DNA from 2 places in the Micromonospora sp. S-DT3-3-22 genome. Region 2 is predicted to be linked to the other one. Evidence: riboswitches for the same ligand, from Rfam matches in the RefSeq annotation. Region 2 holds a riboswitch; the other holds the start of a gene.
The links. Region 2 has a riboswitch for cyclic di-AMP ahead of H1A17_RS13050 (hypothetical protein). Riboswitches for the same ligand answer to the same signal wherever they lie in the genome.

Region 1 (5,171 bases), on a different contig from region 2:
GGACGGTGGTGGCGGAGCCGGCAGCTTCTGCTGAACACCCACCCCGCGACGGCCCGTCTCCACCGGGGCGGGCCGTCGGCGTACCTGCCGGGCCGGCGGCTCAGGCGTCGGGCTCGGCCGGGTCGGGGGTGAAGAGGGCGAGCAGGTCGCCGACCTGGCGGTCGGCCTCGGCGGGGTGCCGGAAGTGACCGCTCGGGTTGAGCGTGTACTCGTTGCGCCGGCCGACCCGGGTCCGCCGCAGGTAGCCGCCGGCTTCCAGGTCGGCGACGATCGCCTGGGCGGCCCGTTCGGTCACCCCGACCTCGTCGGCGACGTCCCGGAGCCGGGCGGTGGGGTTGCGGGCGATGGCGAGCAGCACGTGACCGTGGTTGGTGAGGAACGTCCAGTTCCGGGTGCTCCCGGTGCCGCCTGTCGCCATGATGGTCATCGTATGGCCCGTTCCTGGGAGACCCGTCGTCGGCCGCCCCGACGGTCGCGCCCGGTCGGTGGGATCGGGCCCGGTGGGTCGCCCGCCGAGCCGGTGCGCGCCCGGGTTCGACACGCCGTCGACACCGCGCCGACCGATGCCTGAAACGTGTATCACGAAATCTTGACGTACCTTTAGCTGCGTGTGACCGTGGGGACACGGCCGTCGTCGCCGCCGGCCGGCGTGACCAGGTGCGATTCCGGACCGAGGTGAGGCAATGGCCCCGATCACTCCGACCCAGGCGCTGGCCGAGTTGCAGGCCGGCAACCGGCGTTTCGTCGCCGGGGCACCCCGCCATCCCAACCAGGACGCCGGGCACCGCACCGCCGTCGCCGACGGCCAGCATCCCTTCGCCGTCATCGTCGGCTGCTCCGACTCCCGGCTCGCCGCCGAGATCATCTTTGACCGGGGTCTCGGTGACCTCTTCGTGGTCCGGACCGCCGGGCACACCGCCGGGCCCGAGGTGCTCGGCAGCGTCGAGTACGCGGTGACGGTGCTCGGCACCCCGCTGGTGGTGGTCCTCGGGCACGACTCCTGCGGTGCCGTGCAGGCGGCCCGGGACACGGCCCGTACCGGCACCCAGCCCCCGGGGCACCTCTACTCGGTCGTCGCCGCCGTCGGGCCGAGCCTGCGTCGCGCGGCACAGCAGGGGGTGCACGACATCGACGGGATCGTCGACATCCACATCGCGCAGACCGTCGAGGTGCTGCTCGGCAACTCCCCGGTGATCGCCGCCGAGGTGGCGGCCGGCCGGTGCGCGGTGGTCGGCATGTCCTACCGGCTCGCCGCCGGTGAGGTCCACCAGGTGGCCCCGGCCGAGGAACCCACCGCCCAGGCGTCCGCCGTCGCGGTGCCCGGGCCCGCCGCGCCGACGGGCGTCGACCCCGCCCCGGCGGGCGAGCCGGCGGCCGTCCCCGGCTGAGCCGCCCCACGCACGACGAAGGCCGCCCGGTCCAGCCGGGCGGCCTTCGTCGTCGCTCGCTGACCCCACTGGGGTCGATGATGCGGATCCGGGACGCCGGACACCGCATCATCGGCCCCGATGAGGCTGATCACCCCGCTACAGCAGAGACACGTGCACGTGGTCGGTGTGGTTGGACGGCCCCGAGTACGAACTCCAGCCGTTGGCCGGGAACCAGATCTGCCGGTTCCAGATCACGTAGTAGATGCCCAGCCGGTCCGAGTTGCGGATCAGGAACGCGGCGAGGTTGTTGCCGTACATCCGGGTGTCGTTGTTGTGCCACGGGCTGAACCCGCTCTTCTGCAACGACCAGTCGCACGCCTTGCCCTTGGGGTGCTCCCACGGCCCACCGGGGCGGTAGCAGCCGACGAACCGGTTGAAGCCGGCCCGCTTGACCTCCTTGTACATGTGCAGCGTGCGCGGCGTGACGCAGCCGGACGTGGTCGGGTCGTTCTCGCTGCACGACTCGCCGCGCCACTCGCCGTTGGCGGTCTGGCCGGGGGCGATCCGGGCCACCGGGGACGTCGCGTCGACCAGGCCACCGGTGAAGCCCCGGCCGCCGACGAGGGCCAGCGCCTTGTCGGCCTCGGTCTTCTTCTTGGCCATCAGGTTGGTCTGCTTCTGCTGCTCGCGTACCTCGGCGTCGAGGGCGAGCTTGGCGTTCTCGGCCCGGCTCTTGGCCTCGTTGACCTCGGCCAGCTTGCCGGCGTTGACCATGTTCAGCTCGTCCAGGGCGGCGGCCCGGCGGACGAAGGCGTCCGGCGCGTCGCTCTCCAGCAGCGCGGCGACCGCGCCGACCCGACCCGTCCGGTACGACTGGGCGGCGATCTCGGTGACCTGGGGGGCCAGCGCGGCCAGTTCCTGCTCCGCCTTCTCCACCTCGATGGCGAGCTGGAGCTGACGCTTCTTGGACTTCTCCAGCCGGTTCTTCGCCGCCGAGTACTCCCGGTTGGTGGCCTCGATGACGTCGGTGAGGAGCTTCGGCTCGTCGTCCTCCTCGTGCCCCGAGGGGGTGGGCGCGTTGGGCGCGGCCGTCGCGGGGGCGGCGGCCGGTCCGGCGACGATCGCCAGGGCGGCGAGTACGGCCACTGCCGGCGTCAGCCAGCGGCGTAGGGGTGCCGTCACAGTTTTCCCTTCCGTCGACCGCCGACCGGGTTAGCTGACGGGTTCGGGACGGAAGTGGCCCCTACCGCTGGCGCGGATTCACCCCGGGTGCTCGGTTCCCCGGCTCGCCGTACGGCGATTGGGCGGTGGCACCGCTGGCGCCGGTGGGCGCCTTCGGCGGTGACCGGCAGCGAGGTTACCCGAGAGTCGTACCGGGGATCTACGCCCGCAACCCGACCAAATGCGTATTTTCCCGATAGCGAGGGGTAATCAGTGACGCGGCCGACAGCCGCGACCTCGCCTCCGGTCACGCAGCGCAGTGTCACCATGCGGCGTCCGTGCTCCTTTCCGGGTCTGGCCACCGTGCGGGGGCCGGGGTGGACGGTTCACCGTGCCGGGGCGCGCTCAACGCCTCCAGCGCCTCGGCACGGTCGGGGGCGGGACGTGGGGTGGGCGGCGGTCCGACCGTACCGGCGTCGGCCGGCCCCCGCCCGGCGGTCACCACCAGCGCGGCCAACCCCGTGGTCAGCGGCACCGCCGCCACCAGCCCGAGGGTCGCCACCGCGCTGCGGACGATCTCCTGGGCCAGGAACTCGCTGGTGAGGATCTGGCCCACCGGGCGGCTGTCGGCGGTGAGCAGGAGCAGCAGCGGCAGCGACGCGCCCGCGTACGCCAGCACGATCGTGTTGACCGTGGACGCGATGTGCGCCCGGCCGACCCGGGTGGCCGCCCGGTAGAGCTGCAACCGGGACAGCCCCGGGTTGGCGTGCGCCAGTTCGGTGACGGTGGCCGACTGGGTGACCGTGACGTCGTCCAGGACCCCGAGCGACCCGATGATGATCCCGGCCAGCAGCAGGCCGTGCAGGTCCACGTCGCGTTGGTACATCGACAGCGTGGTGGCCTCCTCGCTGCCGTACCCGGTCAGGTGGGTGGCGGCGGTGGCCAGCGTGCCCAGGACGCCGGTCAGCACCAGGCTGCCCAGCGTGCCCAGCACCGCCACCGAGGTCTGCGCGGTGATCCCGTGGGTCAGGTACAGCACCACGAACATGATCAGCGCGGCGCCGGTGACCGCGATCGGCAGCGGCGCGCCCCCGGCGGAGATGCCCGGCACCACGAAGGTCAGCAGGATGGCGAAGCTGGCCCCGAGGCCGGCCAGGGCGGCCAGCCCGCGCAACCGGCCGAACGCCACGATCGCCGCCGCGAACAGGGCGACCAGCCAGAGCAGCGGCATGCCCCGCTGGTGCTCGGCGATGTGGTAGCTGCTCACCGACGGATCGCTCGGGTCGGCCAACGCGACGAGCACCACCTCGTCGCCGACCGCCACCGTCGGCGCCCCCGGCCCGGACGGCACCGGCGTCTGCACCTCACGGCCCGCGTCCGGCCCCTGCTCGACGGCGACCGTCACCGTCCCGCACGGCCCGTCGGCCACCCCGGAGGGGCCGTCGGGGGTCTGCGGGGCGGGCGGGCACGGCTCGGTCACCACCCGGGTCACCGTGCCGTGGTGGCGGGGCACCTGGTCGCCCTGGTCGATCTTCGGGGTCTCGCCGGGCCAGAGCACCAGCGTGGCGATCACCGTGACCACGATGAGCGGCACCACCGTCATGACGAGGAGCCGCCGCACCCGCGGCGGGGTGGACGGAGCGGGACGGGTGTGGTCGGCGCCCATGTGTGCGAGTTCTCCCAACGATCCGGGACGGGATACGTGTCAGCCGGCCAACCGGTTCATCCACGGACGGCGGGTCATCGTCGGACGATGGTAGCCACCACCCCGGCCCTCCCGCCCGGTTCGCCCTGCCCACGGTAGGTCGAGGGGGGAGGGTGGAGGTCATGGACCAGCACCGGCCGGCCCCGGCGGCCAGCCCGCACCCCGGCCACCCGGGGCCACCCGGTCACGCCGACCACGACCCGGCGACGTTCCGGCATCGGTTCCTGGTCTGCCTGGCGCTGACCCTGCCGGTGGTGGCGACCGACCGGATGGTGCTGGCCTGGGCCGGCCACCCGCTGGAGTTCCCCGGCCGGTCCCTGGTCGGGCCGGTGCTCGGCTCGGTGGTCTTCTGGTGGGGCGGCCGGCCGTTCCTGACCGGGGCCGTCCGGGAGGCCCGCGCCCGCACGCCGGGCATGATGCTGCTGGTCGCGATGGCGATCAGCGTCGCGTACGCCGCCTCGGTCCTGACCTTCTTCGGTGTCTTCGACCTGGACTTCTGGTGGGAGCTGGCGGCGCTGGTGACCATCATGCTGCTCGGTCACTGGCAGGAGACGAAGGCGATCGGCCAGGCCCGGGGGGCGCTCGACGCGCTGGCCGCGCTGCTCCCCGACGACGCCGAACGGGTCGGCGCGGACGACGTCGTCGAACGGGTGCCGGTGACCGGGCTGCGCGAGGGCGACGTGGTGCTGGTCCGCCCCGGCGGTCGGGTGCCCGCCGACGGACGGATCGTGGCCGGCGTCGCCGAACTGGACGAGTCGATGGTCACCGGCGAGTCCCGGCCGGTGCCCCGGTCGACCGGCGACCGGGTGGTGGCCGGCACCGTCGCCACCGACCAACCCGTCCGGGTGCGCATCGAGGCGGTCGGTGAGGCGACCACACTGGCCGGCATCCGCCGCCTGGTCGCCCAGGCGCAGCGGTCCGGCGGGCGGGCGCAG
Region 2 (5,171 bases):
CGGGAGCAGGACGAGGCGATCCGCTCCCCCGGTTCGGGGGTCACGATCGTCTCCGGCGGGCCGGGCACCGGGAAGACGGCGGTGGCCCTGCACCGGGCGGCGTACCTGCTCTATGCCGACCGCAGCCGGTACGCCGGCGGCGGCATCCTGGTGGTGGGCCCGTCGGCGGTCTTCGTGGAGTACATCGCCTCGGTGCTGCCGTCGCTGGGTGAGGAGACCGCCACCCTGCACTCGCTGGGTTCGCTCTTCCCCGGCATGTCGGCGACCCGCACGGACGGGCCCGAGGTGGCGGCGGTGAAGGGGTCGCTGCGGATGCGTCGGGTGCTGGAGCGGGCGGCCCGGGACGCGGTGCCGGACGGCCCGACGGAGTTGCGGCTGCTCTACCGGGGTGCGTTGCTGCGTCTGGAGCGGCGCGAGCTGGACGGCGTCCGGGACCGCGCGTTGCACCGGGGGGCCCGCCGCAACGAGGTCCGTCGGGTCGGCTTCGACGGGGTGCTCGCCGCGCTGTACGCGCAGGCCCGACGGTTGGCCGTCCCCGGCCTGCCCGAGCAGCCCGTCTTCGAGGACGAGATCATCGAGCGGCCGGAGTTCCGGGAGTTCCTCAAGGCGTGGTGGCCCCGGCTGCATCCCCGGCACGTGCTGGGCTGGCTGGCCCGGCCGGAGCGGCTGCACCGGTACGCGGCCGGCGTCCTGTCCCGGGCGGAGATCGGGTTGCTGGTCGGGGCGTACCGGTCGCTGGACACCGAGGGGCTGACGGTGGCCGACATCGCCCTGCTCGACGAGCTGGACGCGCTGCTGGGGCAGCCGGTCCGCCCGAAGAAGGCCCGCCGGGACCCGTTCCAGCTCGCCGGCGGGGTCCGGGAGCTGAGCACCTTCGGGGAACGGCAGCGTGCCGCGCGGGCGGCGGCGCGGGAGCGGCCCGAGGACTACCGGGACTACGCGCACGTGGTGGTCGACGAGTCGCAGGACGTCTCGCCGATGCAGTGGCGGATGATCGGCCGGCGCGGTCGGCTGGCCTCCTGGACGGTGGTGGGTGATCCGGCGCAGACCGCCTGGACGGGTGACCAGGCGGAGCTGGACCGGGCCCGGGACCAGGCGCTGGGCCGGCGGCGGCGGCACCGGTTCACGCTGTCCACCAACTACCGCAACTCGGCCGAGATCTTCGCGGTGGCGGCGGCGGAGATCCGCCGGCTCTATCCGGACCTGGAGTTGCCGAGCGCGGTGCGCTCGACCGGGGTGGACCCGGTGGCGTTGCACGTGCCGGCGGCGGAGCTGGCCCGCGCGACGGCCGACGCGGTGGACGCGTTGCTGGCCGAGGTGGCGGGGACGGTCGGCGTGATCACGCCGGTGCCCCGCCGGGACGAGGTCGCCGGCTGGTTGGGCGGCCGGGGCGGGGCCCGGCTCCAGGTGGTGACCAGCCTCCAGGCCAAGGGCATGGAGTACGACGGGGTGGTGCTGGTCTGCCCCGGCGAGATCCGGGCCGATCCGGGCTCCGGGGTACGGACGCTCTACGTGGCGTTGTCCCGGGCGACCCAGCGCCTCACCACCGTCGAACCGACCGGCTGACCGACCGGCACCCGGCCTACCTGGCCGAACGTCCGACCGTCACTTGCATACATAGCGATGTGAGCATAGATTGGATCCGGTCCGCAGCGGCGACGGAAGGTGTGGACGTGGGCGCAGGTCATGACCACAGCGCGACGGTGAGCAACGCCGCGCACCGGCACCGGGGTCGGCTCTGGGCGGCGTTCGGGCTGCTCACCGTACTCATGGTGGTCGAGGCGGTCGCCGCCTTCGGCACCGGTTCACTGGCCCTGCTCTCCGACGCCGGGCACATGTTCACCGACGTGCTCGGCATCGGGATGGCCCTGGCCGCGATCACCGCCACCCGGCGGGCCGCACGGGACCCGCAGCGCACCTTCGGCCTCTACCGGCTGGAGGTGCTCGCCGCCCTGGCCAACGCCGTCCTGCTCAGCGGGGTCGCGGTCTACGTGCTGATCGAGGCGGTCCGCCGGTTCGGCGAGCCACCCGAGGTGCTGGCCGGCCCGATGCTGGTGGTGGCGGTGCTCGGCCTGCTCGCCAACATCGTCGCGTTCGGCCTGCTGCGGGAGGGCGCCCAGGAGAGCATCAACCTGCGCGGGGCGTACCTGGAGGTGCTGGGCGACCTGCTCGGCTCGATCGGCGTGATCGTGGCGGCGCTGCTGATCGCCGGCACCGGCTGGTGGTGGGCCGACCCGCTGGTCGCCGTGGCGATCGGCGTGTTCATCCTGCCCCGCACCTGGCGGCTCGGCCGGGCGGCGGTACGCATCCTGGTGCAGGCCGCCCCGGAGCACCTGCCGGTGACCGCCGTGCACGACCGGCTGACCGCCGTGCCCGGTGTCGCCGAGGTGCACGACCTGCACGTCTGGACGCTCACCTCGGGCATGGACGTCGCCTCGGCCCACCTCACCCTGGCCGGTGACGCCGAGGTCGGCACGGTGCTGGCGGCTGCCCGGGGCGCCCTGCGGGAGGACTTCCACATCGAGCACGCCACCCTCCAGGTCGAGCCCGGGGCGACCCCCGGTGCCTGCGGCCCCGCCCACTGGTGACCCCCACCCCGGCCCGGACGGTCAGCCACTGCGGGTACTCCCGCACAGAGATCATGGGAATTTGCGCCGTTTGCACCTTTTAAGGGTATTCACTCTCGTACCCTCAGTCACGAGGTAGGCAGGTGTCACACGCGTACCGGTAGGCTCGGCCCCGGCCTCCGCCAGGCGGAGGCCGCCGCCTAATCGCCCGCCCGGGCGAACCGGGGAACCACGTTCCTGGGGTGCATCCGCGTCAGCGGTAGGGATCTTCCGTCCCGAACCCGTCAGCTAACCCGGTCGGCGGCTGACGGAAGGACATCCGCATGCACGTACGCACCACCACGCGGCTGCTGGCCGCGGTCGTCACGGCGCTGGCCCTGGGCGTGTCGGCCGCACCGTTCACCCCGGCCGTCGCCGCGCCCACCACCCGGCTCGCCGCCCCCGGCGACGACGACGAGGGCGGCACCCCGGCGCTGCGCGACCAGCTCGACGCGGCCAGCAAGGGCTGGCTGGAGGCCAAGGCCGCCCTGGAGCGTTCCACCAAGCGCCAGCAGGAACTCGACGGGCAGCTCAAGACCATCGAGTCGCAGTTGGTCACGCAGACCGCCAAGGTCGGCGAGATCGCCGGCGCGGCCTACCGCACCGGCCGGCTCGGACCGATGTCCGCCCTGCTCAACAGCAACACCCCGAGCGGCTTCCTGGACCGCGCGGCAGCGCTGGAGACGGTCGCCACCCGGGAGGACCAGGAACTGCGCACGATGATCGAGACCCGGGACCAGGCCACCCGGACCCGGGCCGCGGTCAGCCGGGAGATCACCGAACAGCGCAAGCAGGTCGCCACCATGGGCAAGCGCAAGGAGCAGGCCGAACGGGCGTTGGCGGTGGCCGCCGCCGACAAGCCGGCCCCCACCTCCCGCGACTCCGGCAGCTCGGACGGCACCTCCACCAGCAACGCCAAGGGGGCACCCCGCAACTCCGACGGCTCCTGGCCGTCCGAGTCGTGCAGCGTCAACGACCCGACGCCGGCCAACGGCTGCATCACCCCGCGTACGCTCAACGCCCTGAACCAGGCCAAGGCGGCCGGATTCACCAGGTACGTCTCCTGCTACCGGCCCAGCGGTTCCGGGGAACACCCCAAGGGCCGGGCGTGCGACTTCGCCGCCCAGAAGAACGGCTTCGGCGGGGTGGCCAGTGGCGGCGACCGGACGTACGGCAACAACCTCGCCGCGTACTTCATCCGCAACGCCGACCGGCTCGGCGTGCTCTACGTGATCTGGTTCAAGCGGATCTGGCTGCCGAGCAGCGGGTGGAAGGCGTACAGCGGGGGCAACGGGGACCCGTCCAGCGACCACACCAACCACGTGCACCTGTCGATGATCTGAGCCCGCCCGGTGGCCCGTCAGACCCGGGCGGGCCACCGACGCGAGCGTCAGGCGGGTCCCGGTGGTGGTCAGCCGGCGGCGGGCGGGTCGCCGGCCCGGCCGTCCAGGACCGCGCCGAGGCGGCTGGCCAGCCCCAGGTGGGCGGCGCGGGCCTGCCGGAAGGCGTAGCCGAACAGCGGCGCCGGTGCGGCGAGGGTGATCTCCACGTCGATCCGCAGCAGGTCACCCTCCATCCGCAGCCGGGTGTGGTTGCGTACGGTGGTGCCGGGCTGCTGGCGGGCCACCGTCACGATCTCGTCGTCGCCGGCCAGCAGGACGTCGGCCTGGTAGGTGACGGGGAACCGCAGCGGCCCCAGCTCCAGCCGGTCGGTGATCGCGTAGCTGGCCAGGGCACCCGGCCGGGCGGGCAGCCGGCGCACCCGGACGATCAGCGGATGCAGCTCCTCCTGCCGGGACAGGTCGCTCAGCAGCGCCATCGCGTCCGCCGGTGAGCAGCGCGCCTGCACCGTGTAGCTGAAGCTCTCCCGCCGGACCACCGGGCCTCCTGACCGTCGTCGGTCGCACGATCGTGCCGCACCGGGGACGGACTGGCAACGTCCCTGGCCGGACGGCACGGAAGCCGACGGTGACCCGGTCAGGCGCCGGGCAGCACCTCCGGGGTGGCGGCACCGGCGAAGTACGGCTCCGGGGCACCGAAGAGACCGAGCAGGCCGGTCACCCAGAGCTGCCGGTGCACGAACCGGCTCGGTTCGGTGACGATGAGTTTGACGCCGCTGACCTCGGCGGTCTGGAAGCCGGCGACCATGGCGCTGATCCCGACGGAGTCGATGAAGGTGACGAGTCGCATGTTCAGCTCGATCCGCGCGGGCCGGCCCTTGGCCAGCACCTCGGCGATCGCCTCACGTACCTCGTAGGCGGTGTCGACGTCGATCTCACCACGGGGGGCGATCTCGATGACACCGGCCGGCAGGACCGACTTCACGATCGACAGGCTCACGCGAGCACCTCCACTCGCCCGTCCCCGGGCGCCTCATCAGTACGCGGGCCGCGACCGAGAGTATTCCTCCGATGGCCTCGGTCGCCACCCCTCGGGATGAGCAATTCGCGGATCCGGACGGACCGGACCGTCCCTCTCCACACCGTTGCTGGTCCTGTTCTCTCCGACGAACGGCTCAGCTCGACCGTTCCAACCGTCCCAGAGTAGCGGCCCCGGTCCATCGGT

Region 1: another riboswitch for cyclic di-AMP. It lies ahead of H1A17_RS30525 (hypothetical protein); the one in region 2 lies ahead of H1A17_RS13050 (hypothetical protein).

Annotation. Positions count from the first base shown of each region.
Region 1 covers NZ_JACGMO010000159.1:2,080-7,250, forward strand. Annotated here, with positions in the region: gene H1A17_RS30510 (lipocalin family protein) at 1-34, shown strand, start outside; gene H1A17_RS30515 (helix-turn-helix transcriptional regulator) at 101-427, opposite strand; gene H1A17_RS30520 (carbonic anhydrase) at 684-1,388, shown strand; gene H1A17_RS30525 (hypothetical protein) at 1,527-2,552, opposite strand; cyclic di-AMP (ydaO/yuaA leader) riboswitch at 2,556-2,687, opposite strand; gene H1A17_RS30530 (YibE/F family protein) at 2,854-4,197, opposite strand; gene H1A17_RS30535 (heavy metal translocating P-type ATPase) at 4,359-5,171, shown strand, end outside.
Region 2 covers NZ_JACGMO010000035.1:43,600-48,770, forward strand. Annotated here, with positions in the region: gene H1A17_RS13040 (AAA family ATPase) at 1-1,566, shown strand, start outside; gene H1A17_RS13045 (cation diffusion facilitator family transporter) at 1,674-2,588, shown strand; cyclic di-AMP (ydaO/yuaA leader) riboswitch at 2,755-2,886, shown strand; gene H1A17_RS13050 (hypothetical protein) at 2,891-3,949, shown strand; gene H1A17_RS13055 (SRPBCC family protein) at 4,018-4,485, opposite strand; gene H1A17_RS13060 (STAS domain-containing protein) at 4,584-4,946, opposite strand.